Regions from separate parts of the Mesorhizobium sp. M0159 genome, predicted to be linked through region 3. Evidence: predicted binding sites of a transcription regulator. Region 3 holds the regulator's gene; each other region holds the start of a gene.
The links. Region 3 encodes LexA, which represses DNA repair genes until DNA is damaged. Its sites were predicted from a motif close to TGTTCNNNNTGTGTTCNG; they were not measured.
Positions count from the first base shown of each region.

Region 1: the regulator LexA is predicted to act here: its motif matches at 5,997-6,014, upstream of uvrA (excinuclease ABC subunit UvrA).
Region 2: the regulator LexA is predicted to act here: its motif matches at 2,071-2,088, upstream of NKJ32_RS18085 (YifB family Mg chelatase-like AAA ATPase).

Region 1 covers NZ_JAMYTF010000012.1:80,812-90,953, reverse strand. Annotated here, with positions in the region: gene NKJ32_RS14955 (helix-turn-helix transcriptional regulator) at 1-533, opposite strand, end outside; gene NKJ32_RS14950 (hypothetical protein) at 620-1,150, shown strand; gene NKJ32_RS14945 (MarC family protein) at 1,225-1,854, shown strand; gene NKJ32_RS14940 (OsmC family protein) at 1,863-2,288, opposite strand; gene NKJ32_RS14935 (single-stranded DNA-binding protein) at 2,412-2,924, opposite strand; gene NKJ32_RS14930 (cupin domain-containing protein) at 3,133-3,522, shown strand; gene NKJ32_RS14925 (ArsR/SmtB family transcription factor) at 3,605-3,919, shown strand; gene NKJ32_RS14920 (SRPBCC family protein) at 3,916-4,440, shown strand; gene NKJ32_RS14915 (ATP-dependent Clp protease proteolytic subunit) at 4,467-5,072, shown strand; gene NKJ32_RS14910 (hypothetical protein) at 5,069-5,467, shown strand; gene uvrA (excinuclease ABC subunit UvrA) at 6,164-9,085, shown strand; gene NKJ32_RS14900 (DUF302 domain-containing protein) at 9,085-9,495, shown strand; gene NKJ32_RS14895 (GNAT family N-acetyltransferase) at 9,492-9,962, shown strand; gene NKJ32_RS14890 (DUF72 domain-containing protein) at 9,991-10,142, shown strand, end outside.
Region 2 covers NZ_JAMYTF010000017.1:54,058-64,199, reverse strand. Annotated here, with positions in the region: gene NKJ32_RS18100 (glycosyltransferase) at 1-476, shown strand, start outside; gene NKJ32_RS18095 (GtrA family protein) at 484-858, shown strand; gene gshB (glutathione synthase) at 1,077-2,018, shown strand; gene NKJ32_RS18085 (YifB family Mg chelatase-like AAA ATPase) at 2,182-3,711, shown strand; gene NKJ32_RS18080 (malate synthase G) at 3,965-6,136, opposite strand; gene NKJ32_RS18075 (hydantoinase/oxoprolinase N-terminal domain-containing protein) at 6,401-8,428, opposite strand; gene NKJ32_RS18070 (CDGSH iron-sulfur domain-containing protein) at 8,676-9,299, opposite strand; gene NKJ32_RS18065 (hypothetical protein) at 9,722-10,096, opposite strand.
Region 3 covers NZ_JAMYTF010000029.1:13,587-23,728, forward strand. Annotated here, with positions in the region: gene gltX (glutamate--tRNA ligase) at 1-1,051, opposite strand, end outside; gene NKJ32_RS23895 (ComEC/Rec2 family competence protein) at 1,148-3,613, shown strand; gene lexA (transcriptional repressor LexA) at 3,607-4,341, opposite strand; gene kynU (kynureninase) at 4,789-6,036, shown strand; gene NKJ32_RS23910 (hormone-sensitive lipase) at 6,133-6,963, shown strand; gene NKJ32_RS23915 (molybdopterin molybdotransferase MoeA) at 6,971-8,176, opposite strand; gene moaC (cyclic pyranopterin monophosphate synthase MoaC) at 8,176-8,682, opposite strand; gene trpC (indole-3-glycerol phosphate synthase TrpC) at 8,685-9,497, opposite strand; gene trpD (anthranilate phosphoribosyltransferase) at 9,502-10,142, opposite strand, start outside.

The DNA of each region.
Region 1 (10,142 bases), on a different contig from region 3:
CGCCGCACCGCTTCGGCAACACGCTTCTGGTCACGGCGGCTCGGCGTCCGTCCCCGATCCGTGGCGCTGCAAGCCGCTGTCACCGCGGCACCGGCAATGCGCAGGGCGAGTTCCTCGAACGCGCCGGTGTCGGCCATCTCGCGCGCCGCCTCCGCTTCGGCAAGCAGCGGCACCAGCGCCGGCAAGGGCGGCAGGCGCGGCGTGCCGAAATCGAGCGTCTTCGTGCCCGGCACGTCGGCGACGATCCGCTCCATATAGGCCGGTCCGAAATGGAAGGAGAGGCAGCGGTCGCCGGCGCCATGCTCGTGACCGCATTCATAGCATGTGCCGGGATTGCCGAGCAGGAGCGCGCCCGGCGCCAGCATCGCCGTGCCCTCGCGCGCACGATAGCGGAAGGTGCCGTTGGTTACGGCGGCAACGCAGAAATCCCGATGCTCCTCCTCGAATGGCCTGTCGGCGGCGCTGGCGGTGCAGATGACATCCGACACCTGCCAGCCTCGGCCCGACGCCAGCCTGTGCGCGCTCGTCGTCATCGCCGAAACATAGCAACTTTTCCCAAGCGCAGAACCCCTGTGAGCCTCTATGCTTGCCGGTCTCCTGACAAGATGAGAGCGAAGCCATGTCCAATTCCTTTGCCAAGGCCCTGCACAGCGGTGGGCCCGTACCGGCCCTTGCCGAGAAACTGAATCTTTATGGCCGCTTCATCGGCGCCTGGACGTTCGACGCCACGCGCCATCTCGAGGACGGTCAGGTGCTGACCGGGCGCGGCGAAGTGCATTTCGGCTGGGTGCTCGAAGGCCGCGCGATCCAGGACGTATGGATCCTGCCTGCCCGTGACGCCGGCCCCTCGCCCTCGCTCGGCAAATGGACCTTCTATGGCACGACGTTGCGCGTCTACGATCCCGGCGTTGACGCCTGGCACATCTTCTGGAGCGATCCGCGCAATCAGTACTACAGCCGCCAGCTCGGCCGTGCCGAGGGCGACACCATCATCCAGCAAGGCGCAGACGGCACCGGATCTGCTGTGCGCTGGAGCTTTTCGCGCATCACCGAAAATTCGTTCCGCTGGCTGGGCGAACGCTCACAGGACGACGGCGCCACCTGGCGTCTCGAAGTCGAGTTTCTGGCGCGCCGGGCCGTCAGCCCCTGATCCGCACGGTTTCCACTGGCTCCGCTTTGCTCTACCAATCCCGTTATCCGGCTTTGCCGGCGGGGAGGGTCAGCATGCCGAGCTTCGACAGCCTGTTCAACGCCTTCGTCACCATACTGGTGACGATCGATCCGCCCGGCCTGGCGCCGCTCTTCCTCGCCGTGACCCGCGGCATGAACCGCGAGGAGCGCAACCAGGTCTCCGTGCGCGCCTCGGTCATCGCCTTCCTGGTAATGGCGTTGTTCGCAATCGCCGGCGCGTCGATCCTGTCAGTCTTCGGCATCACTCTGCCGGCCTTCCGCGTCGCCGGCGGCTTTCTGCTGTTCTTCATCGCCTTCGAAATGGTGTTCGAGCGCCGGCAGGACCGCAAGGAGAAGATCGGCGACGTCGCCATCACCAGGGACATGATCCACAACATCGCCGCCTTTCCGCTGGCGATCCCGCTTATTGCCGGTCCCGGCGCGATTTCGGCGACCGTCCTGCTCTCAAGCTCGTTTCAGGGTTTGGGGGCGCAGACAGCCCTTGTCGGCATCATCGCCATCTGCCTCGTCATCACCTACCTGGTGTTCGTGCTGTCAGAGCGCATCGACCGTATCCTCGGCCAAACCGGCCGTTCGATCCTGACAAGGCTGCTCGGCGTCATCCTGGCGGCGCTCGCCGTACAGTTCGTCGCCGACGGCATCAAGGCGCTGATGGCGACGTAGGGACAACCCTACTTCGCTGTCGTTTCAATGACTTCGAAGTCGTGGGTAATCTCGGCAGTCTTGGCCATCATTGCCGAGGCCGAGCAGTATTTGTCGATCGAAAGCCCGATCGCCCGCTTCACCTTGTCGTGTGATAGCGCCCGGCCCTTGACGACAAAATGCATGTGAATGCGGGTGAACACCCTGGGATCGGCTTCTGCACGGTCGGCATCGAGTTCGACCACGCAATCTTCGACCGCCTCGCGCCCCTTTTCGAGGATATGGACCACGTCATAGGCCGAGCAGCCGCCAGTGCCGATCAGCACCAGTTCCATTGGGCTCGGCCCCGGCGTCTTGCCCTCCGGCCCGAACGCAGTGCCTAGCACCAGCTTGTGCCCACTGGCGGACTCGCCAACGAAAGTGCGCTCCTCGACCCATTTGACCCTTGCCTTCACCTGATACGTCCTTTCACCGCTCAAACGCACAACGTCCCGAAAATCCAAGACAGATTTTCGGGACGCCATTTCGTGGCCAAGGTGCCGGCGCTTTTCGTCGCAAGGGCAGTCCGCCCCGAGAAATCAGAACGGGATTTCGTCGTCCAGCTCGCGCGACGAACCACCGCCGCCGCCCTTGTTGGCGCCACCGCGATTGAAACTTTCGCCCGGGCCGGACTGGCCGAAATCGGAACCGCGGCTCGCACCACCACCGGCATAGTTGCCGACCTGGCCGCCGCCCTCGCCCCGCGCATCGAGCATCTGCAGCTCGCCGCGGAATTTCTGCAACACGACTTCGGTCGTATAGCGGTCATTGCCGGTCTGGTCCTGCCATTTGCGCGTCTGCAGCTGGCCCTCGACATAGACCTTCATGCCCTTCTTCAGATACTGCTCGGCCACCTTGGCGATCTGGTCGTTGAAGATCACGACATTGTGCCACTCGGTCTTTTCCTTGCGCTCTCCGGATGTCTTGTCGCGCCAGCTTTCCGACGTCGCGATGCGGATGTTGACGACCGGGTCACCCGAATTCAAGCGGCGGATTTCAGGGTCCGCCCCGAGGTTGCCCACCAGAATGACCTTGTTGACGCTACCCGCCATGATACTTCTCCGCGCTCATCCGAAACCGAATTTTTGTCGCCGCACCTTACAGGCTATGGACAATCCCTGCCTGTCGTCGCTGCCTTTTCCCACAAGGTTTTTGTTCTCTTTTCGTTCTATAGGAGAGGCCCTGCACTGTCAATAGTTGTCAGTAAGAAGTAGTGTCTTGGCGTCGAATTTCCACAGACCATGGGATCGAGGCGAACGCATGAAGATGGTTGCGCACGACGATCAGCCGCAAGAAGAATGGCGGACGGGAGTAAAGACCCGCATGCATGTCTCGGCCTGCAACGGCGCAACTCAACTTTGCATATTCGAACAATGGGTCGAACCCGCGGTTGGCGCCCCGACACATTGGCACCCGGTCGAGGAAGTGCTTACCGTCATCGCTGGCAGGGCCGAGATGTGGATCGACGAAGAGCATCTCGTCTTGACTGCCGGACAGTCGCTTGTTGTTGCCGCGCACAGGCAACATGGCTTCCGAAACGTCGGCTCCGAATTGCTTCATATTCATGCTGTGCTCGCGTCACCAGTTTTCGAGGCGACGTTCAACGGATCCCCCGACATGGTGAGACGCTGGCCTCCAGCGAGTTTGTAAAACCTCGCCTGTCTTAAAAAACACCGCCTGTCTTAAAAAACACGGCTTGCCAAACCGATAAGTATTGACTTATGCTTTCGGCATGATCGAAGCAGACATTTTTCGGGCACTAGCGGATCCAACGCGTCGCGCCGTCTATGAGCGGCTCGCCGACGGCGAGATGACGGTGTCGGAACTGCGCACTGGCATACCGGTATCGCAGCCGGCGGTATCGCAACATCTCGCAGTGCTGCGCGGCGCCGGCCTCGTGGTCGAGCGCCGGGCCGGTCGCAATGCCTATTACCGCGTCGATCCGAAGGGGCTTGCGCCACTGCTCGGCTGGATCGAACGCTACCGTGCGTTCTGGCCAGAGCGCATCGAAAGACTCAAGACGGTTTTGAAGGACATGGACCAATGACCAGCCGAGGCACAGAACGCGCCGAAATGGCCGCAGACAAGATCGAGTTCGAGTGCGAGCTGCCCGAACCGCCGGAAAAGGTGTGGCGGGCGCTGACGGTGCCGGACCTGCTCGCGGCCTGGATGATGCCGAACGACATCAAGCCCGAAATCGGCAACCGCTTTGCCTTTAAAGCGCCGAATGCGCCGATCGAGTGCGAAATCCTCGACGCGGATCCCGGACGGCTGCTGCGCTATTCCTGGCGGGAGCGGCCGGCGCCCGGCGATACGCAGGTGCCGCCCGGCAGCCCCCTGGACAGCGCAATGAACGACAGCCCAGTGGACAGCATCGTCACCTTTACGCTCGACCGCACCGTTTCCGGCGGCACGCATCTGCGCATCGTCCATGATGGTTTTGCTCGGGCAGCAGTGCCGGAGATCGCGATGGCAGGCGCCGGTTGCCGGCTTTCGTTTGAAGCGCGCACTCCCAGACACAAGCAGATCGCCGCAAACACGCCGCGCCTCTTCCTGCGCGCGGCCTGAACGACAACAGTCAACGGAGAGAACCGATGAGCGGCCTTGCCAATCTGGTGCCAATGGTGATCGAGCAGTCGAGCCGCGGCGAACGCGCCTTCGACATTTTTTCGCGGCTGCTGCGCGAGCGCATCGTCTTCATCAACGGGGCGATCGACGACGGCACCTCGGCGCTGGTCTGCGCCCAGCTTCTGTCGTTGGAATCCGACAATCCCGACAAGGAGGTCTCGCTCTACATCAACTCGCCGGGTGGCGTGGTGACCAGCGGTTTCGCGATCTACGATACGATGCAGTATATCAGCTGCCCGGTCTCCACGGTTTGTATGGGCTTCGCCGCCTCGATGGCCTCGTTCCTTTTGATGGCCGGCACACCGGGGCGGCGGATCGCGCTACCCAACACCAGCATCGTGCTGCATCAGCCTCTCGGCGGTTTCCAGGGCCAAGCCTCCGATATCCAGCGCCATGCCGAGGGCATCCTTCGCACCAAGCGGCGCATGACCGATCTTTACGCCCGCCATTGCGGCCGCACCTACGAAGAAGTGGAACGCACGCTCGACCGCGACTTTTTCATGACCGCGCAGGAGGCCAAGGATTGGGGCCTCGTCGACCATGTTTTCGACACTCGCAAGCAGGCCGCATGAACGAGCCGGGCCGGCGGACGGAACTGACGCGATTGAGCGCCCGCAATTTCAGCGACATCGGTCTGGTCTTGCCGCTATCGCGGCACTATAGTCCGGCGATGACCGCCAGCCGCTCGTCCAGCCTGTTATGCCTTGCTATCGCTACCGTAGCCGGCACGAACATGCTGGTGGGTATGGCACTTGCCCAAGATAATTCGATGTCTTCGCAAAAGGGCGCCCTGCCCGGTGTGACCAGCGATTATCGCATCGCCGAGCCAGCGCCGCGGCCTGAGCCTGACGATATGGCTCCAGGCAGCGGCAACGGCACCTTCAAGATTGGCGATACCGACGTTCGGATTTCCGGTAGCATCACCATCGATGTCGCTACCGGCGGGATCAGGCCCTCCAGCCGCTAAGCTCGCCTGGTGTGAACCACAAATATTGCGCTTCAAACGAACAGCCCCGCCATTGCGTTTGCAACTGACGGGGCTTCTTGGATCTGAAATCCAAATTGCCGGGAGTGTACTGCCGGCATTTTATTTCGGATGCTTCGCGGCATTCAGCCGACGATCCGACTAGCAGTCTCTGATTTTATGGGGATCAGCAGGTCCGTTTGGCGGGCAGCGAAAACGCCTGACCCTGGCCACTTATACCTGCCGCGGCTCCAGCGACACGTGGAGCCTCAACGAACAATCCGGTGGAGTCATGCCTCTGCTCTCCTTCTGTTGGTTGCGACTGTCGTCGTCGAAGCGCTCATCGCATAACCCGCGGCGTCTCGCAGGCTAGCCCCAGGCCGCGAGGCCATCGAAAGACGGCCGGCTTCGTTGACGTCTGGAGTCTGCCCCCACGGTGCAGGGACGTCAACCTTGAATAGCCGATTACCGAAAAATGTGATCGCGAGACGTTTTGGGAAGCCGGCCCCACGGGCAGCTTTTGTCAGGAGCGTGTTCGGCCTTTGTTCTTTCCGCTTGCCCGTTCGCGCGAAAGGCGGTTAAACGCTTTGGTCGAGAGTTGTGGCGTCTCTCGAAAAGGCGGCGAAATTGCCTACATAGGGGGTGGTCGGGAAAACCCGCCCATCCCACGAATTCCAGATTCTGAGGCGGCGACCGGCGATGGCCGACCATAAATATCTCTCCATTCGCGGGGCACGCGAACACAATCTGAAGAATGTCGATCTCGACCTGCCGCGTGACAGCCTGATCGTCATGACCGGCCTGTCGGGGTCGGGCAAGTCGTCGCTTGCCTTCGACACCATCTACGCCGAGGGCCAGCGCCGCTATGTCGAGAGCCTTTCGGCCTATGCACGGCAATTCCTCGAAATGATGCAGAAGCCGGACGTCGACCAGATCGACGGCCTGTCGCCAGCCATCTCCATCGAGCAGAAGACCACCTCGAAGAACCCACGTTCGACGGTCGGCACCGTCACCGAGATCTACGATTATATGCGGCTTTTGTTCGCCCGCGTCGGTGTACCCTATTCGCCGGCCACCGGCCTGCCGATCGAGAGCCAGACGGTCTCGCAGATGGTCGACCGGGTGCTTGCAGTCGTGGAAGGCACCCGGCTGTTCATCCTGGCGCCGATGGTGCGCGGCCGCAAAGGCGAGTACCGCAAGGAGCTGCTGGAGCTGCAGAAGAAGGGTTTTCAGCGCGTCAAGGTCGATGGCGTCTTCTATGAGATCGCCGACGTGCCGGCGCTGGACAAGAAGTACAAGCACGACATCGACGTCGTCGTCGACCGCATCGTCGTGCGCGGCGATCTGGCGACGCGGCTCGCCGATTCCATCGAGACCGCGCTGAAGCTGGCCGACGGGCTGGCGGTGGCGGAATTTGCCGACAAGCCGCTCGACGCCAGCCAGACCGGCGAGGATTCGGTCAACAAATCGAAGAACGAGACGCATGAACGCATGCTGTTCTCGGAAAAGTTCGCCTGCCCGGTATCCGGCTTCACCATTCCCGAGATCGAGCCCAGGCTATTCTCCTTCAACAATCCGTTCGGCGCCTGCCCGACCTGCGACGGGCTCGGCAGCCAACGCGCCATTGATGCCAGCCTGGTCGTGCCCGACGAGAATGTCTCGCTGCGGGCCGGCGCCGTCAGCCCTTGGGCGAAGTCGAGTTCGCCCTACTATGCGCAGACGCTGGAAGCGCTGGGCGTTGCCTATGGCTTCAAGCTCGGCGACAAGTTCAAGGATTTGAGCGAGGAGGCAAAGCAAGCCGTCCTGCACGGCACCGGCGAGCGCGAAATCACCTTCCATTACGATGACGGCCTGCGCTCCTACAAGACGACGAAAACCTTCGAGGGCGTCATCCCCAACCTCGAGCGCCGCTGGAAGGAAACGGAATCCGCCTGGATGCGCGAGGAGATCGAGCGCTTCATGTCGGCCACGCCCTGCCCGGCCTGCCGCGGCTATCGGCTGAAGCCCGAGGCGCTCGCGGTCAAAATCGCCGGCAAGCACATTGGCGAGGTCACCGAGCTGTCGATCCGCAAGGCCGACCAGTGGTTCACCGACCTGCCTGCATCGCTCAACGACAAGCAGAATGAGATCGCGGTGCGCGTGCTCAAGGAAATCCGCGAGCGGCTGCGCTTCCTCAACGATGTCGGTCTCGACTATCTGACGCTGTCGCGCAACTCCGGCACGTTGTCGGGCGGCGAGAGCCAGCGCATCCGGCTGGCTTCGCAGATCGGCTCCGGCCTGACCGGCGTGCTCTATGTGCTCGACGAGCCGTCGATCGGCCTGCACCAGCGCGACAATGCCCGCCTGCTCGACACGCTGAAGCATCTGCGCGACATCGGCAACACGGTCATCGTCGTCGAGCATGACGAGGACGCCATCCTGCATGCCGACTACGTCGTCGATATCGGCCCGGCGGCCGGCATCCATGGCGGCCACATCATCGCGCAGGGCACGCCGCAGCAGATCATGGCGACCCCCGCCTCGATCACCGGCAAGTATCTGTCGGGCGAGCTCGAAGTGGCGACGCCGGCGGTTCGGCGCGAGGCCAAGAAGAACCGCCGGCTGAAGGTCGTCGGCGCGCGCGGCAACAACCTGAAGAACGTCACCGCCGAAATCCCGCTCGGCACCTTTACCGCCGTCACCGGCGTATCCGGCGGCGGCAAGTCGACCTTCCTGATCGAGACCCTGTTCAAGGCGGCGTCGCGCCGCATCATGGGCTCGCGCGAGCATCCGGCCGAGCATGACCGAATCGAGGGGCTGGAATTCCTCGACAAGGTCATCGATATCGACCAGTCGCCGATCGGGCGCACCCCGCGCTCCAACCCTGCCACCTATACCGGCGCCTTCACGCCGATCCGCGACTGGTTCGCCGGCCTGCCGGAGGCCAAGGCGCGCGGCTACCAGCCGGGCCGCTTCTCGTTCAACGTCAAGGGCGGCCGCTGCGAGGCCTGCCAGGGCGACGGCGTCATCAAAATCGAGATGCACTTCCTGCCCGACGTCTACGTCACCTGCGACGTCTGCCACGGCAAGCGCTACAACCGCGAGACGCTCGACGTCCTGTTCAAGGGCAAATCAATCGCCGACGTTCTCGACATGACGGTCGAGGAAGGCGTCGATTTCTTCGCCGCCGTGCCCGGTGTGCGCGACAAGCTGGAGACGCTGAAACGGGTCGGCCTCGGCTACATCCATGTTGGCCAGCAGGCAACGACTTTGTCGGGCGGCGAGGCGCAGCGCATCAAGCTTGCCAAGGAACTGTCGCGCAAGGCGACCGGCAAGACGCTCTACATTCTCGATGAGCCAACCACCGGCCTGCATTTCCACGACGTCGCCAAGCTGCTTGAAGTGCTGCACGAGCTGGTCGACCAGGGCAACACGGTCGTTGTCATCGAGCACAATCTAGAGGTGATCAAGACCGCTGACTGGGTGCTCGATCTTGGCCCCGAAGGTGGTGACGGCGGCGGCGAGCTGGTAGCGTCCGGCACGCCTGAGGACATCGTTCGCGAAAAACGCAGCTATACCGGGCAGTTCCTGAGGGAATTGCTGGAGCGGCGCCCCGGAGGCAAGCGCGAAGCGGCGGAGTGATGGCAAAGAACGGTCTCATCACGGTCCAAAGCCGCTTCGGCGTGGCCGAGACGATCGATCGCCTGGTCGGGACTGTGGAAGGTGCAGGATTGCTAGTCTTCGCCCGCATTGACCACGCCGCCGGTGCGCGCAGTGTCGAAGCTTCTCTGCGTCCGACCCAGCTTCTGATTTTTGGCAACCCGAAAGGCGGCACGCCGCTGATGCAGGACCGGCAGCTTGCCGGCATCGATCTGCCGGTCAAGGCACTGGCTTGGGAGGACGAGCAAGGCAAGGTCTGGCTCTCCTACAATGACGCGCACTGGCTCGCTGAGCGCCACGGCTTGGGCGACGCCAGTCGCAATGCCGTCGCCGCGATAGCGGCCGGCATGGACAAGGTGATTGCGGCCGCTGCCGGCGCGGGCCAGTTTTGATCATGAGAGCCGCTCGGGCCGATGATCTCCCCACGGTGATCTCGCTCACCACCGACGCCTACGCGCCCTACACTGCCCTGTTCGGAGCGCCGCCGATCCCCGTCACCGAGGACTATGCGCCGCGCATAGAACGCGGCGAGGTCTGGCTTTCGGAGCAGGACGGACAGCCGGCCGGCTTGATCGTTCTGGAACGACATGCGGACCATACAATGATCTTCAGCGTCGCCGTTGCGCCCGCCTTTCAGGGCAAGGGTTTCGGCATCGGGCTGCTCGATTGGGCCGAGCAACAGACGCGCTTGTGGAGCTTGCCTGAAATCCGACTCTACACCAATGCCAGAATGGAACGGAACGTTTCGTTGTATAAGGCCTACGGCTTTCGCGAAACGGGTCGCCGGCCCAATCCATATCGGCCAGGATGGACGATCGTCGACATGGCGAAAGCCGTCGAGACGACCGCCATCGCGTGATCCTTTTCTGCAAACCGGGAGGACGACCATGACTCAATCAGGAACAATCCGCGCCGGCATGGGCGGCTGGACCTTCGAGCCGTGGGACACGTCCTTCTACCCGGACAAATTGTCGAAGGCCAAGCAACTGCATTATGCCAGCCGGCAGGTGCCCACTATCGAGGTCAACGGCACCTATTA
Region 2 (10,142 bases), on a different contig from region 3:
AGACCGAAATGTCGGTGCACGCCTCGCAGCTCAAATTGCCGGTCAGCGAGATCGGACTCGACTATGGCCGCCGGCCGGAAGGCTCCTCGTCGAAGCTGTCGACCTTTCGCGACGGCGCGAAGATCCTGTGGATGTTCGCCATGCTGATGAAGGAGACGCAGCCGCTGCGTTTCTTCGGCGCTTTTTCGGTGTTCTTCCTGGCATCAAGCCTGTTTCTGATGGCGCCGGTGCTGATCGAGTTCGCCGAAACCGGGCTTGTGCCGCGCATGCCGACCTGGGTTCTGTCGGTCGGCCTGCTGCTGCTGTCGATGCTGGCGGCGGTGACCGGGGTGATCCTCGATTCGGTGTCGCACGGCCGAGCCGAGCAGAAGCGCATCTTCTATCTGTCGATGCCTTCCGGCCGCGTCGAACGCGAACGCGCAATTGCGCTCGCGACTTTGAAGACCGGACCGCGCAAGACCCCGCGGGCGGCCTAGAGCCTAAATGGGACGCCTCGCCCGCTTCATTGTCGCCGGCGGCATCGGCTTCGTCGCCGACGCGGGTGCGCTTTGGCTGGTGCTGGCGACAACGCCGCTTGGGCCCTTGGCGGCCCGCATCATCTCGATCGGTTTTGCCCTGTCCGTCACCTGGCTGATCAACCGCCATCTGACCTTCTCGCCTTCCAGCCGCGGCGTCGCGCAAGAGGGCGCACGCTATGGCGGCGTCGGCATTGCCACCAGCCTCGTCAATTATCTCGTCTATTGCGCCATGCTGTTCGCGCTGCCGATGGTGTCGCCGCTCATAGCCCTTGCGGTCGCCTCGCTGGTCGCCATGGCGCTGTCCTTCCTCGGCTATTCCAAGCTGGTCTTCGACCGCTGAAGGCACATCGCGTTGGGATCTGCGCCAAGCGAAGCGCAGCCTCATCATGACCTTGGCCGATTGGCAGAGGCCGCCGATTTCCTTATATCGCTGTCGTCGATGCATCGGCCCGAAAAATCGGAATCGATTTTCGGAAAGCACGATGCATGGATTCAAAAAATGTTGGAGCGTACTTTGTGCGTCCAAGTGGATCGCTCCAAGTGCGCCGGAGAGCTGCCATGCCCCTGAAAGTCGCCGTCCAGATGGACCACATCTCCAGCGTGTCGGTAGCCGGCGACACGTCGTTTGCGCTGTCGCTGGAAGCGCAGCGGCGCGGCCACCGGCTGTTCCACTACACGCCCGACCGGCTGTCGCTGCGCGACGGCAAGGTGTTTGCCCGTATCGAGGCGATGCAGGTTCGCGACGAGAAGGGCAATCATTATTCGCTGGGCGAAGAAGTCCGCACCGATCTTTCGGAGATGGACGTCATCCTTTTGCGGCAGGATCCGCCCTTCGACATGAACTACATCACCACCACGCATATTCTCGAGCGCATCCATCCGAAGACCCTGGTGGTCAACGACCCGGCCTGGGTGCGCAACAGCCCGGAAAAGATCTTCGTCACCGAATTTTCCGACCTGATGCCGGCGACGCTGATCACCAAGGATCCGCTCGAGGTCGCCGCCTTCCGCAAGGAGTTCGGCGACATCATCGTCAAGCCGCTCTATGGCAATGGCGGCGCCGGCATCTTCCACCTGCACGAGGCCGACCGCAATCTCGCCTCGCTGCTCGAAATGTTCGGCCAGATGTTCCGCGAACCCTACATCGTGCAACGCTATCTGAAAGAGGTGCGGGCCGGGGACAAGCGCATCATCCTGATCGACGGCGAGCCGGTCGGCGCCATCAACCGGGTACCGGCCGAGCATGATTCGCGCTCCAACATGCATGTCGGCGGCCGCGCTGAAAAAACCGAGCTGACGGTGCGCGAACGCGAGATCTGTGCCCGCATCGGCCCCGCGCTGAAGGAGCGCGGCTTCATCCTTGTCGGCATCGACGTGATCGGCGACTACATGACCGAGATCAACGTGACCTCACCGACCGGCATACGCGAAGTGCAGCGCTTCGGCGGCGCCGACATCGCCAGCCTGTTCTGGGATGCCGTGGAGGAGAAGCGCAACTAGCCTCGCTTCGCGAGCGGCCGCGTTGCAAACCATTGCCGCCGTTGCGCTCAGCTGTTCCCCAAATGTTCTTGCCTTCGCCGGAAATCTGTGGTTGTCTCGGGTGACGCCGTTCGCGGCATGATCGCAAAGGCTTGGGGCAAAAGCCTGCATCCGGGGTGAAGACATGGTGGCGCGGGTTCGCACGGTTGCTTTCCAGGGCATCGAGGCCGTGCCGGTCGACGTGCAGGTGATGATCGCGCCGGGCAAGGTCAACATGCACATCGTCGGGCTGGCCGACAAGGCCGTAGCCGAAAGCCGCGAGCGGGTGCAGGCAGCACTTCATGCATCCGGCCTGTCGATGCCGTCGAAGAAGGTCACCGTCAATCTGGCGCCCGCCGACCTGCCCAAGGAAGGCAGCCACTACGATTTGCCGATCGCGCTCGGGCTGATGGCGGCGCTCGGCGCCATTCCGGGCGACATGCTGGCCGGCTATGTCGTGCTTGGCGAATTGTCGCTCGACGGCACCATCGCCGCGGTGGCTGGCGCGCTGCCGGCGGCAATCGGTGCCAATGCCGAAGGCAAGGGCTTGATCTGCCCGTTCGCCTGCGGGCCGGAAGCGGCCTGGGCCGGCAAGGATTTCGACATATTGGCGCCGCGCAGCCTGATCGCCATCGCCAATCATTTTCGCGGCACGCAGGTTCTGTCGCGGCCGGAAGCCGGCATCCATGCCTCGGCGCGCGACCTGCCCGACCTTGCCGACATCAAGGGCCAGGAGACCGCCAAGCGGGCGCTGGAGGTGGCGGCGGCCGGCGGCCACAATCTTCTGATGGTCGGACCGCCGGGGTCGGGAAAGTCGATGCTGGCGCAGCGGCTGCCGTCGATCCTGCCGCCGCTGGCGCCCAGGGAATTGCTCGAAGTCTCGATGATCGCCTCGGTGGCCGGCGAACTCGGCGAAGGAAAACTCACCGACCGGCGGCCGTTCCGCGCGCCACATCATTCGGCCTCGATGGCGGCGATGGTCGGCGGCGGTCTGCGCGTGCGGCCGGGCGAGGCCTCGCTTGCCCATCACGGCGTGCTGTTCCTCGACGAGTTCCCCGAATTCTCGCCGCAGGCGCTCGATGCACTGCGCCAGCCGCTCGAGACCGGCGACTGCATGATCGCGCGCGCCAATCATCGCGTCACCTATCCGGCGCGTATCCAACTGGTCGCGGCGATGAACCCGTGCCGTTGCGGCATGGCCGGCGAGCCGGGCTATCGCTGTCTACGCGGCGATCGCTGCCGCACCGACTACCAGGCGCGCATTTCCGGCCCGCTGCTCGATCGCATCGATCTCAGGATCGAGGTGCCGGCGGTCTCGGCCAGCGATCTGATCCGGCCGGACCGGGCGGAGAAAAGTGCCGCCGTCGCACTACGTGTTGCCCGCGCCCGTACGATCCAGCGCGAGCGCTTCGAGCGGCTCGGCGCGACCGCCACCACCAACGCCCATTGCTCGCCGTCAGTCATCGAGGAGATCGCCATGCCCGATGCCGCCGGCCTGTCTCTGCTCAGGGACGCCAGCGAAAAGCTTGGCTTTTCCGCGCGGGCCTATCACCGCGTCCTGAAGGTGGCGCGGACCCTGGCCGATCTCGAGGCCAGCGAGACGGTCGGCCGCATCCATCTGGCCGAAGCGATTTCCTACCGCATGAGCTCGGAACGGATGGCACAAGCGGCGTAGCGTTTTTCCCTCCCCCTCGAGGGGAGGGTGGCCGCGAAGCGGCCGGGTGGGGTCGCCGGTGAGACGCTCGGCCTGTCGCATTTCGAAACCGGCCGAGGTGCGGAGCGTTGCGATGCTCCTCCTAGGGCGCACCGTCAGAATTGGGTTGGCGCACTGCATTGGCGACCCCACCCGGCCCTTCGGGCCACCCTCCCCTCAAGGGGGAGGGGGACGCCGGCGCTTACCCTTGGCCTGCGTGCATCGTGCTTTCGGTTCAGCCGTTATCCCGCGCCTTCAGCTCCAGCCGCCGCGCGTGCAGCACTGGCTCGGTGTAGCCGTTGGGTTGCACGCGGCCTTTGAAGACCAGGTCGCAGGCGGCGAGGAAGGCGATGGACTTGTCGAAATCCGGCGCCATCGGCCGGTAGAGCGGATCGCCTTGGTTCTGGCGGTCGACGATCGCCGCCATGCGTTTCATCGTCTCCATGACCTGCTCGGGCGTGCAGACGCCGTGATGCAGCCAGTTGGCGATGTGCTGCGAGGAGATGCGCAGCGTGGCGCGGTCCTCCATCAGGCCGACGTCGTTTATGTCCGGCACTTTCGAACAGCCGACGCCCTGGTCGATCCAGCGCACGACATAGCCCAGAATGCCTTGCGCGTTGTTGTCGAGTTCCTTCTGGATGTCCGCCTGAGACCAGTTCGGCCGCACCGCGACCGGCACCGACAGGATGTCGTCGAGTTTTGCCTTGGGCCGGCTCTTCAGTGCCGCCTGCACGGCATGGACGTCGACCTTGTGATAGTGGGTGGCGTGCAGCGTCGCCGCCGTCGGCGACGGCACCCAGGCGGTGTTGGCGCCAGCCTTGGGATGGGCGATCTTCTCGGCCAGCATCGCCGCCATCAGGTCGGGCATCGCCCACATGCCCTTGCCGATCTGGGCGTGGCCGGCCAACCCACATTCCAGCCCGATGTCGACGTTCCAGGCTTCGTAGGCGGCAATCCAGGCGGCCTGCTTCATGTCGCCCTTGCGGATCATCGGGCCGGCCTCCATCGAGGTGTGGATCTCGTCGCCGGTGCGATCGAGGAAGCCGGTGTTGATGAAGACGACGCGTTCTTTCGCGGCGCGGATCGCCTCCTTGAGGTTGACGGTGGTGCGCCGCTCCTCGTCCATGATGCCCATCTTGAGGGTGTTTTTGGGCACGCCGAGCAGCGCCTCGACACGGTCGAAAATCTCGACGGCGAAGGCAACTTCGTCGGGCCCGTGCATCTTGGGCTTTACGATGTACATCGAGCCGGCGCGAGAATTGGCGCGGCGCCCGTTCACGCCGATGTCATGCAGCGCGATCAGCGCCGTCAGCGCCGCATCCATAATGCCTTCCGGCACCTCGTTGCCGTCGCGATCCGATATCGCCGGATTGGTCATAAGGTGGCCGACATTCCTGACCAGCATCAGCGAGCGGCCGGGCAAGGTCAGCGTGCCGCCATCCGGCGCGGTATAGGTGCGGTCGGGGTTGAGCCTCCGGACAAAGCTCTTGCCGGCCTTGGTGATCTCCTCCGCCAAGTCGCCCTTCATCAGGCCGAGCCAGTTGCGGTAGACCAGCACCTTATCCTCGGCATCGACGGCCGCCACCGAATCCTCGCAGTCCTGGATGGTGGTCAGCGCCGATTCCAGCAGGACATCGGCAATGCCGGCCGGATCGGTGCGGCCGATCTGGTTGTTGCGGTCGATGACGATTTCAATGTGCAGGCCGTTCTTGACCAGCAGGACGGCTTCGGGGTCGGCGGCATCGCCGCGATAGCCGGCAAACTGTCTGAGGTCGGCAAGCGTGGTGGCGCCGGCACCCTCGCCCAGCCGCAACATGCCATTGGCGACCGAAAGCCCGTTGACGCCGGCCCATTTGCCTGTCGTGAGCGGCACCGCCTCGTCGAAGAAGCTTTTCACCCAGGCGACGACCTTGGCGCCGCGCGCCGGATTGAATTTGTTGCCTCGCTCGGCGCCGTCCGTCTCCGGGATGGCGTCGGTTCCGTAGAGCGCATCGTACAGCGAGCCCCAGCGCGCATTGGCGGCATTCAGCGCATAACGCGCGTTCATCACCGGCACCACCAGCTGCGGCCCGGCAACCAAAGCGATTTCCGGGTCGACATTTTCGGTGGTCACGCTGAACGCCGGCCCCTCGGGCAGGAGATAGCCGATCTCGCGGAGGAACGTCTTGTAGGCCTCCATGTCGACGGGCGCGCCATTGTCGCGATACCAGCGGTCGAGCTTGTCCTGCATGGCATCGCGCTTTTCGAGCAGCGCCCGGTTTTTTGGCGAGAGATCATGGACGATCGCCGAAAAACCGCTCCAGAATGCCTCCGCTTCAATGCCGGTGCCCGGCAGCGCCTCGTTCACGACAAAATCATGAAGCGCGCGGGCAATCCGCAATCCGGCGATCTCGACGCGATCGGTCATCAGGGCTTCTCCAAGGCTTGGCCGGCTTGCCGGCCTCGGGCCTTTGACATGGCAAGGTTGTAGGGTCAACTCGGCCTAAGGTGAAGGTAGGGCGTTTTCGCTGCCGATCTCCCCCCTTGAGGGGGAGATGGCCGGCAGGCCAGAGGGGGTCGCCTCGCGTGGAGTGCAACCTCTTCTTTGCACCAAATCGCGTCGCGCTTCATGCGAGGCGACCCCCTCTGTCGCCTTCGGCGACATCTCCCCCTCGGGGGGGAGATTACGCGCTCACACCGCAATCCTTGGCCGTCCCGACGCCACCGCCACGACATGCGCCTCGATGAACATGCGCTGGCCCTCTACGGTGGAGACGCGGAACTCGCTGGCGATTTCGATCTCGGCGCTGTCGGTGCCGGCGTCCTTAGCCCGCCCGGCGGCAATCGCGCGCACATCTTTCTCCGCCGCGGCGATCGCCGCTGCTTCGTCGTTGAAATCGCGCACGCTTTCACCTGAGGCAACGCGGAACAGCCCTTCCTTGGGCTGGCTGACCCGCGCCTCCGCCGACACCCGGACCTGGCCGACGACGGCGCCAAGCGCGTTGGCGACGTCGGTATCCTGCGGCACCACGCATTCATTGCCGACCAGCTCGGCCAGGCCGGCATAATGCAGCGGCGCCGAGGCGCCGAGGCCGATGACCGGACGGTCGAGGGCGACGCTCAAGCGGGCGATGCCGGGATGCGCGTCGACGGCGCGCTGGACCAGGGCATGGGCGACGGTCGCCGCGCCATCCAGCCCGTCCTCGGCGAAGGCGGTCTCGAGGATGACTTCGGCCGACAGGCGGGTCAGCGCGGTCAGCACCCGTTCCGAGATCGCCTCCGGCGAGGCGGCGATGAACTGGCCGCGGCCGTCGCGCCTGCGCGCGAACAGCTCGGCACCCAGACGCGCCGCGGCCGCATCCCAATTGGCCTGCCTGCCCAGCACATGCGCGGCGTCCGACGGCGTGAAGCCGGCGACATGCACCAGCCCGCGCGACACCAGCCGGTTCAAGGTGGCGTTCTGGGCGTTCGAGGTCAGCAATCTGTCGAGAGCCTGCGGCACGGCACCAATCAGCTCGTAAAGCTTGGCTTCGGCGCCGGTCAGTCCGGCCGCAAGCCGCTCCGGCACGCCGGTGCGCACCGCGAGGCGGCCATCCATGCGGCCGGGATTAGGCGCGCGCAGCTGGCGTTCCAGTTCTGATGTGACGGCCTCGCCATGCATCAAGCCGGCCAGCGCCAGCGGCACCAGGCGGCGCGGGCCGAGCAGGATCTTCGGGCTGAGCGCGCCATCCTCCAGCGCCACTTCGGAATCGCCGCCGAGCCCAAAAGTGCGCATGGCGACGGCCTCGACCATGGTGCGGAAACCGCCGACGGTGGCGCCTTCCGGATCGAGCCGCGGCCGGCCCTTGTCGAGCACGGCGACGTCGGTGGTGGTGCCGCCGATATCGGAGACCACAGCATCGTCGAGGCCGGTCATGTGGCGGGCACCGACGAGGCTGGCAGCCGGGCCGGACAGGATGGTCTCGATCGGCCGCTGGCGGGCAAAGGCGGCCGAGACCAAAGCGCCGTCGCCGCGCACCACCATCAGCGGGGCGGCGATGTTGCGCGCGGCCAAAAAACCTTCGGTTGCCGCGACCAGCCGGTCGATCATCGAGATCAGCCTGGCGTTGAGCAATGTCGTCAGCGCCCGGCGCGGGCCGCCGAGCTTGGCCGACAGTTCGTGGCTGGCGGTGACCGGCAGGCCGGTCCTGTCGCGGATCAGGTTCCGCGCGCTTAGCTCATGCGCCGGGTTGCGGGTGGCGAAATAGGCGCAGACGGCAAAGCCGGACACCGACTTTTCCAGTTCCGGCAAAGCTGCCTCCAGCCCGGAAAGATCGAGCTTTGCCGCATTGCCATGGACATCGTGGCCGCCGGGGCAGAACACCACCGGGTCGGTGCCGAGCGCCGCCTTCAGCCCGTCGCGGGCAAGGTCGCCCTCGGCAAAGCCGATCATCACCAGCGCCACGCGGCCGCCCTGGCCCTCGACCAGCGCATTGGTGGCAAGCGTCGTCGACATCGACACCAGTTTTATCGCAGTCGGGTCGGTGCCGGCCTTTTGCAGCACCGCATCGACTGCGCCCGATATGCCGACCGCCAGGTCGTGGCGGGTGGTCAGCGCCTTGGCCTTGGCCAGCACTTTTCCGCCGGGGCCGCCGGCTTCCGACCACAGCACCGCGTCGGTATAGGTGCCGCCAGTGTCGATGCCGAGGAACAGGGGTGAGGGTTTGGGCTTGGCGGTCATATTTGGGTCCGGAGAATTGCTGCCCCGCCCCTTAGCCGATACGGGCCGGGCGATAAAGGCACGAGCGCTGGGCCAAGGCAGCGTAATCTCCCCCCTCGAGGGGGAGATGGCCGGCAGGCCAGAGGGGGTCGTCTCGCGTGGAGCGCCGGCATTCTCTGGCCGCGATGGCGTTGGCGTCAGGACGCACCGACCCCCTCTGTCGCCTTCGGCGACATCTCCCCCTCAAGGAGGGAGATAGCGGCGGCGCCTACCCGACAAACCCCACGCGCTTATGCGACCCGTCACAAAACGGCTTGTTGGCGGAGTGGCCGCAGCGGCAGAGGAAGGTGCGTTGCGTACGGTCGACCGTGTGGCCTGTGCCGGTGACGATTTCGACATTGCCTTCGAGCTTGAGCGGGCCGTTGGTCGTCGGCGTCACCGTCAGCGAGCCATTCCGCACTTCCAGCGCCGGCGTATCCTTCAGCGGCGGTTCGCCGGTGGCGGTGAAGCCCGATTTGGTGTGGCTGCCATCGCAGAACGGCTTGTTTTCCGAGGCGCCGCAGCGGCAGAGCGTGGCGCGGTAAAACGTTTCGCCGCCCAACACGATCTCGGCATGGATGGCAAGCGGACCGTTTTCCCTTATGCGCACAATGTTGACCACCGGCGGCTGTTCCTGCGGCCCGCCATCCTTGCGGACATAGGTGATGGCGCCGGACGGGCAGGCTTCGGCGAGCGCCACGATCTTCTCGACGCTGGCCGCCTCGGGGTGGATCCACTGGCCGGGCGCATTGGGCACGAAGACACGAGGATCGCCCAGCACGCAGTTGCGCGAATGGATGCAACGTTTTCCCGAAAAGCCGATGTCGATGTTCTCGCCTTCGACCACTGCCATGGGTGGGTCTCCTGTCGGACTACGCTATGGCGACAGTCAGGACGACGTCAAGGCAGCATTCTCCCCCTCGTGAGGGCCGACCTCGGGCGCGGCGGTAAGGGAATTCGCATTTTTTGCTCGCAGCACCACATTTTGTTCTTGCTTTGTGCCGGCAGTTACTAATTTGAGTATGGTGTCAATTGGCTCCAACGACCCGCCTGCCGAGGCGGGTTTTTTGTTTCAGCTTTGAAATTCCGTTGCCGGCCTGCACTCGCGGGACGGCCCTCTCCCCCCTCGCGGGGGAGATGGCCGCGCAGCGGCCAGAGGGGGTCGGCACGACCGGACTCGGCCTACTGCTGCAGAACAGGTTGGCGCTCTATGCGCGGCGACCCCCTCTGTCGCCTTTGGCGACATCTCCCCCTCAAGGGGGGAGATCTGCCACGTCACGGAACCAGATCGATTTCCTCGGTCTCGCCGCCACTGCAGGTGTAGCAGCAATCGTCGCACTTTTCCGTATTGCCGGGGCCGACGCCCCAATAGGTATTCTCGTCGCCATCGACCCAGGCGCCGTAGCAGATCGATTCGCCGTCCTTGCAGGACAGCGGGATCGCCTTGGTCTCGCCGTCATTGAGATAGTAATCCTGATTGTTGCCCGGCCAGACATGGTCGCGGTCCTGGCTGTAGAGCTCGACGCGCATGGCGTTCGGATGGCTGTTCCTGATCTCGAAAGTGACATCGCCGGCATGCGCGACGGGCGCAAACAGCATGACAATGAACAGCGACGCGGCGACGCGGCGCGCGAAAGCGTAAGACGACATGATGATTTCCCCCCGGAATGACACGGCCTGCCCGGCCGCGACGGGA
Region 3 (10,142 bases):
GTTGCGCCCTGCGTCTGTCGTCGAGGCGCGCCGCGATTGCCGGGCCGCCTTCAAGATAGGGCAGAGTGGCGATGAAGATGTCGAGCAGCGCCGCGTCGTTCATCCGGCGCATATGCACGCCGTTAAGCGCCTCGAGCTTGGCGAAGTCGAAACGGGCGGCGCCCTTGTTGACGTCGCCAATGTCGAACCATGCAATCATGTCGGCGATCGACATGATCTCATCGTCGCCGTGGCTCCAGCCAAGCCTCGCCAGATAGTTGAGCAGCGCCTCCGGCAGGTAGCCCATGGCGCGATAGGCTTCGACGCCAAGCGCACCGTGCCGCTTCGACAGCTTGGCGCCGTCGGCACCGTGGATCAGCGGGATATGCGACATCGACGGCACCTCCCAGCCCATGGCCTGATAGATTACGGTCTGGCGTGCGGCGTTGGTCAAATGATCGTCGCCGCGGATGATGTGGGTGATGCCCATGTCGTGATCGTCGACGACGACGGCATGCATGTAGGTGGGATTGCCGTCCGAGCGCAGAATAATGAAATCGTCGAGATCCTTGTTGGGAAAGCGCACGTCGCCCTGGACGCGGTCATGCACCACCGTCTCGCCGTCTGTCGGCGCCTTGATGCGGATCGCCCCCTTGGCGCCGGGCGGCGCCTCCGACGGGTCGCGGTCGCGCCAGCGTCCATCATAGCGGGGAGGCAGCCCCTTGGCCCGTGCGCTCTCGCGCATTGCCTCTAGCTCGGCAGGCGTCGCATAACAATAATAGGCCTTGCCCATACGAACGAGTTCCTCGGCCACCTCGCGATGGCGCGGCGCACGCTCGAACTGCGACACCGGCTCGCCGTCCCATGTCAGGCCAAGCCAGGAAAGCCCGTCGAGAATGGCCGCGCTTGCCGCATCGGTGGAGCGCTCGCGGTCGGTGTCCTCGATGCGCAGCAGCATCGTGCCGCCTGTGTGCTTGGCATACAGCCAGTTGAACAGCGCCGTGCGCGCGCCGCCAATGTGCAGATAGCCGGTGGGCGAGGGGGCAAAACGGGTGACGACCTTATCGGGCATGGAACTCTCAGGCGGGCGAAGGAAGTGGGTTTGCGGACTTTCGCGCGTTGCGCGTTCATGTAGCATAGGAGGTCGAGGGCGCAAGGGGCAGACCCGATGGCTGTGCGAGGCCGTGGTGCGGGCGAGGGCGAGGACGTTGGCAGCGGCGTCAGCGAACGCTTGCTGTTTGCCGCACCCCCGCCTGTCCTGCCGGCACCGGCATTGCTACCCGCTCCGCGCTTCGATGCTCCGTCGCTGCCGGCCAGCGACCCAGCAACGGTTCTCGTGCCCGCGGGCGAGCCCATCGTACGCCTGCCTAGGCGTTTCCGCCTCCCGTCACCGTCCCGTATCCGCAACAGCGTAACCTCGGCAGCCGGCCTGGAACTCGACCGCGGCATCGCCTTCCTGCTGGTGCCGGTGTTCCTCGCATGCGGGGTGGTCGTATATTTCGGGCTGTCGGTGGAGCCGGCCTTTCCACAGCCGATCGCAATCGCGCTCCTCGCGGCCCTTTGTGCCGTCGTCTCGCGGTCATGGCCCAGGACGCGCCTGTGCTTCATGGTGGCGCTGCTCTGCGCGCTTGGCGTACTTGCCGCCAAGTTCGAGACATGGCGTGTCGGAACGCATATGCTCGGCTCCGAAATCTCGACGCGGCTGACGGGTCGCGTCGTATCGTACGAGCCCATGGCGAGCGGCCGCATCAGGCTGACAATCGATGTGATCTCAACGGCCAGGCCGACACTGCGCTACATGCCGGAACGGGTCCGCGTTTCGGCGATGAAGATACCGGCTGAGCTGACCGCCGGTTCCGAGATCACCGGCTATGTGCGGCTGCTGCCGCCGACCGGCCCGGTGCGGCCCGACAGCTATGATTTCTCCTTCGACAGCTATTTCGCCGGTATCGGCGGCAGCGGCTTTTTTCTCGGCAATCCGAAAGTCGTGTCGTCGGGCAGCATGCCGCTTGCCGCGCAGCTTTCTTCCGCGATCGAAGACGCGCGCGAATCGATCGCCGACCATATCCGCAGCCGCATCGGCGGTGCCGAGGGCGAGATTGCTGCTGCGCTGATCGTCGGCGTGCGCGCCGGCATTCCCGAGGAGATCAACGAAGCGATGCGGCGCACCGGCATCTACCACATCATCTCCATCTCGGGGCTGCATATGGCGTTGGTCGCCGGCACCATCATGGCGCTGCTGCGGGGTGCCTTTGCGCTGTTTCCCGATTTCTCATCGCGACGGCCGGTCAAGAAATATGCCGCGGCCGCCGCGCTTTTTTCGATTGCGGCCTACCTCGTCTTTTCCGGCATTGTCGTTGCGGCCGAACGCAGCTTCATCATGCTGGCGGTGATGCTTATCGCCGTGCTGTTCGACCGGGCCGCGCTCACCATGCGCAACCTGGCGATCTCGGCCATCGCGGTCATCCTGGTGTCGCCGCACGAGGTGGTCGGTCCGAGTTTCCAGATGTCCTTCGCCGCGACGGCGGCCCTTGTCGGCGCCTATGCAGGCTGGTCCGATTACCGCGCCGGCAGGGCCACCACGCCGCCACCGCGGCGGTCGCCGCTACGCTTTGCCACTCGAAAGGTCCTGTTGGGCATGTGCGGTCTGGCGATGACCTCGATCATTGCAGGGAGCGCCACGGCGCTTTTCGCCATATGGCATTTCCAGCGCGTGGCGCCGCTCAGCCTGTTCGCCAATCTGGCCATCATGCCCATCGTCTCACTGGTCGTCATGCCCTTCGCCGTTCTCAGCGCGCTGGCGATGCCGTTCGGTGCGGATGGCCCTTTCCTCTATGTCATGGGCAAGGGGCTGACGGCGATGATCGCCCTGTCCGGGTGGATCTCGGAGCGCTCGCCGATCGATGCGGTCGGGCTGATTTCGCTGAGATCCGTCCTTCTGGTGACGATCGCCCTCGTCATTGCCAGCATGGCGACGACCTGGTTGCGGCTGGCGGCACTTCCTTTTGCGCTCGCCGGCTTGCTGACGACAACGCAGACACGCATACCCGACGTATTGGTCTCGGAGGACGCGCGGCTGGTCGCGCTGCCGATCGGCAGCGGTGAACTCGCGGTCAACCGGGCACGCCCGAATGAGTTCACCATCGACAACTGGAAACGCGCGCTCACATCAGAGGCCATCGTCGCGCCGGAAACGCCTGGAAAGAACGACCCGCAATTCGACATTGCCGATCCGGCCGACCTACCGCCGGGCATGCCGTTCATTTGCACGGACGGCCTCTGCCTTGCCATGCATCCATCCGGCGCGATCATCGCGCAAGCCAAGGACCGCGATACTGCGCGGCCAGCCTGCGCCTTTGCCAGCTTGATCGTCATCGACGACGCCACCGCCCATAACCCCTGCTACTACGACCGGCTGGTCCTCGTCGTCACCAAACGGCAACTGGCGCGCGCGGGAAGTGCCGCCGTCTATTTCGATCCACAAGCGGCAACACGCGCCGAGATCCGCTTCGCCGTCGAAAAATCATACCGGCCCTGGCACGTGCAGCGGAAATTTTCACGCGCGGCACGGGGCCTGCCGCCATACCGCAGGGCCGACAACCCCAAAGCCGGCGCCAAGGGCGGAGCTCAGTAGCGGCGGATCAGTCCGACGAGCTTGCCCTGCACCTTGACCCTGTCTGGTCCGAAGATGCGCGTCTCGTAGGCCGGATTGGCGGCTTCCAGGGCGATCGAGGCGCCCTTGCGGCGGAACCGCTTCAGCGTCGCTTCCTCCTCGTCGACCAGTGCCACCACGATCTCACCGGGGCTCGCCGTATCGGCATTGCGGATGATCACCGTGTCGCCGTCGAAAATGCCAGCCTCGATCATCGAATCGCCTTTGACCTCGAGCGCATAATGCTCGCCGCCCATGATCATATCCGGCGGCACCGAAATCGAATGCGTCTGGTGCTGGATGGCATCGATCGGCACACCGGCCGCGATGCGGCCCATTACCGGGATCGAAACGGCGGCGACGACATCGTCGTCATTGCCGGCTGCAGGGACACGCGACGATGTCGGCTTGCCCTGCCGAGGGGCGCCTTGCCCAAGGCTGCCCTGGATGACACTCGGCGAGAACTTGCGTGCCGCATTGAGGCCGGGGGCGATCGAGTCAGGCAGGCGTAGCACCTCCAGCGCACGGGCCCGGTTGGGCAAACGGCGAATGAAGCCGCGCTCCTCCAGCGCCGTAATCAGCCGGTGGATTCCGGATTTGGAAGCCAGATCGAGCGCTTCCTTCATCTCGTCGAATGAAGGCGGGATACCGCTTTCCTTCAACCTTTCGTGGATGAACATAAGCAGTTCGTGTTGTTTGCGTGTCAGCATAGCGACCCCCAACAGAATCAGAAAAACAAACCCAGAACAAACACTATCTGTTCCAGTTGTGTTCCGCAACTGTTTAAAGTTTAATGAATGCGTTAAGGCTCGGGAAACAAACGACGTCCCCTACCGGCGTACCGCATTTTCACCGCCGCGAGCCTCATCGCCTTGATTCTGCTTTCGTTTGCGCCCTTCTGGCCTCCTAGAAGGCGGCACTGGCATCGGCCGTCGGTCGGCAAAAGGCACGGAATTGAACCCGTATCGACTGTGCGGTTTGGTCAATGCACCGTGAACGAAACGAATTCAAAACGCCAACCTCGGGTTAAGTCCCGGTTTCCACCGCCTGGTCAGGCTGCTTCTCGCCGGTGGAGCCTTGCTGCGCGCAACCAGGTAATGGAAGAACAGTCGATGCGTGTCCGGCGTTGCGTTGGATCTTGGGGGAGCAGACAAATCATGACAGGAATTCCCGATCTCGTGGCCATAAAGGCGATGGATGCCGCGGATCCGTTGCGCGCGATGCGCGACCGCTTTGTGTTGCCGCAAGGAGTGATCTATCTCGACGGCAATTCGCTAGGAGCTGCTTCACGTGCCGCTTTCGATGAACTGCACAAGGCCGCGACCGAAGAATGGTCGCATGATCTCATCCGCGCATGGAACACGGCCGGCTGGTTCAACATGCCGCTTGAACTTGGCGACCAGCTCGGGCGCCTGATCGGTGCCGCGGCCGGCCAGACGGTGGTCTGCGACACGACATCGGTCAACATCTACAAGCTGCTGCACGCCGCCATGGCCATGCGACCGGAGCGGCAGGTCATCGTCGCCGAGGGCGATAGTTTTCCGACGGACCTCTACATGGCCGAGGGTGTGGTTTCGACGCGAAAAGATACGCTGCTGCGCCTCTCGGGGGTCGACGCGCCGACCATCGAAGAGCTGATCGACGAACGCACCGCCGTGGTGCTGGTCAACCACGTCAACTATAAGTCGGGCGAACTGCGCGACATGCCGGCGCTGACGCGCAGGGCTCAGGAAGCCGGGGCGATGATCGTCTGGGATCTCTGCCACACCGCCGGCGCGATGCCAGTCGAACTCGACAAGGCAAACGCCGATTTTGCCGTTGGCTGCACCTACAAATATCTGAATGGCGGCCCGGGCGCGCCTGCCTTCATCTATGCGGCTGAGCGGCATCTTTCCGACATCCAGCAGCCGCTCACCGGCTGGTGGGGCCATGCACGGCCCTTCGCCTTCGAGCCAGGCTATGCGGCCGGCACCGGCATCCGCCGGTTTCTGTGCGGCACGCAGCCGGTCCTGTCGATGCGCACGCTGAAGGGCGCGCTCGACATCTGGAACGATGTCGACATGACGGCGGTGCGCAAGAAGAGCATCGCACTGGCGGATCTGTTCATCGAGCTTGTCGAGGCAAAGTGCGGCACTTACGGGCTCACGCTCGAAAGCACGCGCGATGGGGAAAAACGCGGCAGCCAGATTTCATTCATGCATGAGCATGGCTACCAGGTCATGCGCGCGCTGATCGAACGTGGCGTGATCGGCGATTTTCGCGCGCCATCGACCATGCGCTTCGGCTTCACCCCGCTCTATGTCGGCTATGCCGATGTCTGGCAGGCCGTCGAAGTGCTTGAGGACATCCTGCGCACCGGTGCGTGGAAGGAAGCGCGCTTCGCCATCAAGGCGGCTGTCACTTGAGATTGATGCGAGAGCTGGAATCGTGAGGCTGGCGACGACGCGCCGCGCGATGCTCACGGCTACGTTGCAAGGCTATATTGCCAGGGAGGGCGCAGGGTGTTCGAACGTCACATTGCCGATTGGGACAACGCCTATGCCAACGGCGCCAACATAGCCGGCAGCGATCGCTGGCCGGCGGCCTGGATCGAGCCCGCGCGGGTTTTCCGCGACGTGCTTTCGACCGAGGGCAGGGCGCGGCTCGACATGGCCTATGGCGACAACCCACGCAACCGGCTCGATCTTTTCCTGCCGGCCATCAAGCCCAAGGGACTCGTGGTGTTCGTTCATGGCGGCTACTGGATGGCATTCGACAAGAGTTTCTGGTCGCATCTTGCCACTGGCCCTGTTGATCGCGGCTATGCGGTGGCGATGCCGTCCTACACGCTCTGTCCGCAGATACGCATTGGCGGCATCGTCAAGGAAGTCGGCGCGGCGATCGGCAAGGCGGCGGCGATGGTTCCAGGGCCGCTGATGCTGACCGGACACTCGGCCGGCGGCCATCTTGTTAGCCGGATGGTTACGGCGACGACGCCGCTGGCGCCCGAAGTGGTCCGGCGCGTTCGTCACGTGGTGTCGATCTCGGGGGTGCACGATTTGCGCCCGATCATGCGCACCGGCATGAACGAGACGCTGGCGATCGATGAGGCCGAGGCGCAGGCCGAAAGTCCGGTGCTGCTGCGCCCGATGGACAAGGCCCGCCTGACCTGCTGGGCCGGCGGCGGCGAGCGCGCCGAATTCCTGCGTCAGAGCGCGTTGCTGGCCAACATCTGGATCGGCCTGGGTACCGCGACCAGCTCGGTGGTCGAGCCTGACCGGCATCATTTCAACATCATCGACGGTTTGGCCGATCCAGACCATCCGCTGACCCGGACCTTGATTTCGGAGTGAGGCAGGTTCAGCGTAGCATCAGTACGTCGCAGGGGGAGCCCGCCGCCGCGGCAGGAGCGAACGGCGCGCGAACGATCAGCCCGTTGGCATCGGCCAGCATTTTCAGCATCGAGGAGTCCTGGATGCCGAACGGCGTCGCCACGAGCGTACCGGTGTCATCTATGACAACAGCCCGCACATAATCTTGCCTGAGATCGTTGGCCGGCATGGCAGCACCGAGCCGTGCCCGACGTATATCCTGCTGAAAGGCGCGGCCACCGAGCCGCGCCAGCAGCGGCTTCAGGAAGAGCTGAGTGCAGACCAGGCTTGCCACCGGATTGCCGGGCAGGCCGATGCAGCGAATGTCTCCCAGCCGCCCGAACATCAGTGGCTTGCCCGGCCGCATGGCGATCTTCCAGAAATCGAGCGTCATGCCTTGCCCGGTCAGCACGTCATGGACGAAGTCGTGGTCACCGACCGAGGCACCGCCCAGCGTGACGATGACGTTCGCGCCAGCCTTCACGGCCTTTTCAACCAGCGCAGCGATCGCCTCCCTGCGGTCCGGCGCGATGCCAAGGTCGAGCGCGCGCGCACCGACCGACTGTGCGGCAGCGGCGACACCATAGGCGTTGGAGGAGATGATCTGGTCGGGGCCAACATCGCTGCCCGGCGGCAGCAATTCGTCGCCGGTGGCGATGATGGCGACCAGCGGCCGTTTGACCACGCGCACCTCGGGGTGATTGGCCGATGCCGCCAGCGACAAGGCCGCCGGGTCGAGCAGGCGGCCTTTGGGCAGCAGGACATCGCTCTTGGCGAAATCGAGCCCGAGGCGGCGGATGTTGCGCCCCTGCACCGTCGGTTCCGTCACTTCGACGCTGCCGCCACCGAGATCGCGGACGTTCTCCTGGATGACGATAGTGTCGGCGCCTTCGGGAAGCGGCGCGCCGGTAAAGATGCGCACGGCCTGCCGCTGCTGCACCGTTCCGGCAAAGCCGCGTCCGGCCGGCGCCATGCCGACCACCGAAAGCCTTGCCGGTACGGACGCGATATCGGCCGCCCGCACGGCATAGCCGTCCATGGCGGAGGCGTTGAACGGCGGCTGGGTGCGGAGCGCCACAACCGGCTCCACCAGCACGCGGTCGGCGGCATCCAGCAGTGCGACGCGTTCGCCCGGCAGCGCTGCTGCGCCGTCCAGCAGGCGCTCGAGCGCCTCGGCAACTGGGACCAGCGCCATTATCGGCCTGCCTCGGTGGCCCCGTCTCCGGTGATCTTGTAGTCGCCGGATTTGCCGCCGGTCTTTTCAACCAGCCTGATGCCGGAGATGACCATGGCGCGGTCGACCGCCTTGGCCATGTCGTAGATGGTCAGGCAAGCGACCGAGACGGCACTCAGAGCCTCCATCTCAACGCCGGTCTTGCCGGTGACGCGGGTCAATGCTGTCACCTTCAGGCCGGGCAGCGCGGCGTCCGCCTCGATATCGACAGATATCCTGGTCAGCAGCAGCGGATGGCAAAGCGGGATCAGTTCATGCGTCTTCTTGGCCGCCATGATGCCGGCAATTCGCGCTGTGCCCAGCACGTCGCCCTTCTTGGCGTCGCCGGCGAGGATCATGTCCAGCGTCTCGGGCCGCATCGCGACAAAACCTTCTGCGACTGCCGTGCGCACCGTCTCAGCCTTGTCGCCGACATCGACCATGTTGGCTTCGCCCTGCGCGCCAAGATGAGTGAGGGCGGCCGCCATCCTCAAACGGCCTCTGCCGGCGCCTTGCCCGTCAACAGCAGGCGCGTTGCCGCGGCCACGTCCTGCTGGTGCATCAGGCTCTCGCCGACCAGGAAAGTCGCAATGCCGCTCTGCTCCAGCCGGCGGCAATCGTCGTGCGAAAAGATACCGCTCTCGCTGACCAGATGGCGGTCGGCCTGCACCATCGCTACCAGCCGCTCCGAGGTCTGTAGGCTGGTTTCGAAGGTCCGGAGATTGCGGTTGTTGATTCCGATCAGCCGCGACGACAGCTGCAGCGCGCGTTCCATTTCAGCCTCGTCATGCACTTCGACCAGCGCGTCCATGCCGAGCCCGAACGCTGTCGCTTCGAGTTCTCTTGCCAACGCGTCGTCGACGCTGGCCATGATGATCAGGATGGCATCGGCGCCCCATGCCCTGGCCTCGTAGACCTGATAGGGGTCGAACAGGAAATCCTTGCGCAATGCAGGCAGCTCGACGACAGCGCGCGCAGTGGTGAGGAATTCGGGCGCGCCTTGGAAGGAGGGTGCGTCGGTCAGCACCGAAAGGCAGGCGGCACCGCCCTTCGCATAGGCCCTGGCCAGCGTCGGCGGATCGAAATCGGCGCGGATCAGGCCTTTGGATGGGCTAGCCTTCTTGATTTCGGCAATCAGCGCGAACCTGCCGGATTTGCGCTTTGCTTCAAGGGCGGAAAGAAAGCCGCGCGGCGCGTCGGCATCCGTCGCCCGTGCCTTGATCTCGGCCAATGACACGCGCGCCTTGGCCGCCGCGATCTCGTCGCGCTTGTAAGCCTCGATCTTGCGCAGGATGTCGGACATGGTTTTAACCGTTCGAAATCTCGATCAGCCTGTCGAGCACTTTCAGCGAGCGGCCGCTGTCGATGGCCTGCGCCGCCGTTACCATGCCGTCGGCGAGGGTCGTCGCTTTGCCGGCCACCACCAGCCCGGCGCCGGCATTCATCAGCACCGTATCGCGAAAGGCGCCGGCTGCGCCGGCCAGCATGTCGCGCAGTGCCTGGGCGTTGTGGGCGGCGTCGCCGCCGCGCAACTCGTCCTTGGTGTGACGCGTCAGCCCGACTGCTTCCGGGGTCAGCGTAAAGCTGCGGATCTCGCCGCCGGCCAGTTCGGCGACAAGTGTCTCGCCGGTGGTGGTGATCTCGTCATAGCCGTCGCCATGGACGATCCAGGCATGGTCGGCACCAAGTTCCTTCAACGTTTCTGCCACCGGCATGATCCATTCGGGCAGGAACACGCCGACCATCTGCCGTCTGACACTCGCCGGATTGGAAAGCGGGCCCAGCAGGTTGAAGATGGTGCGGGTTCCGAGCTCGACCCGGGTCGGGCCGACATGCTTCATCGCCGGGTGATGCGCCGGCGCGAACATGAAGCCAACGCCGGCCTCGTGGATGCAGCGGCCGATCGTCTCCGGAGGGATGTCGATCTTGACGCCCAATGCGATCAGCA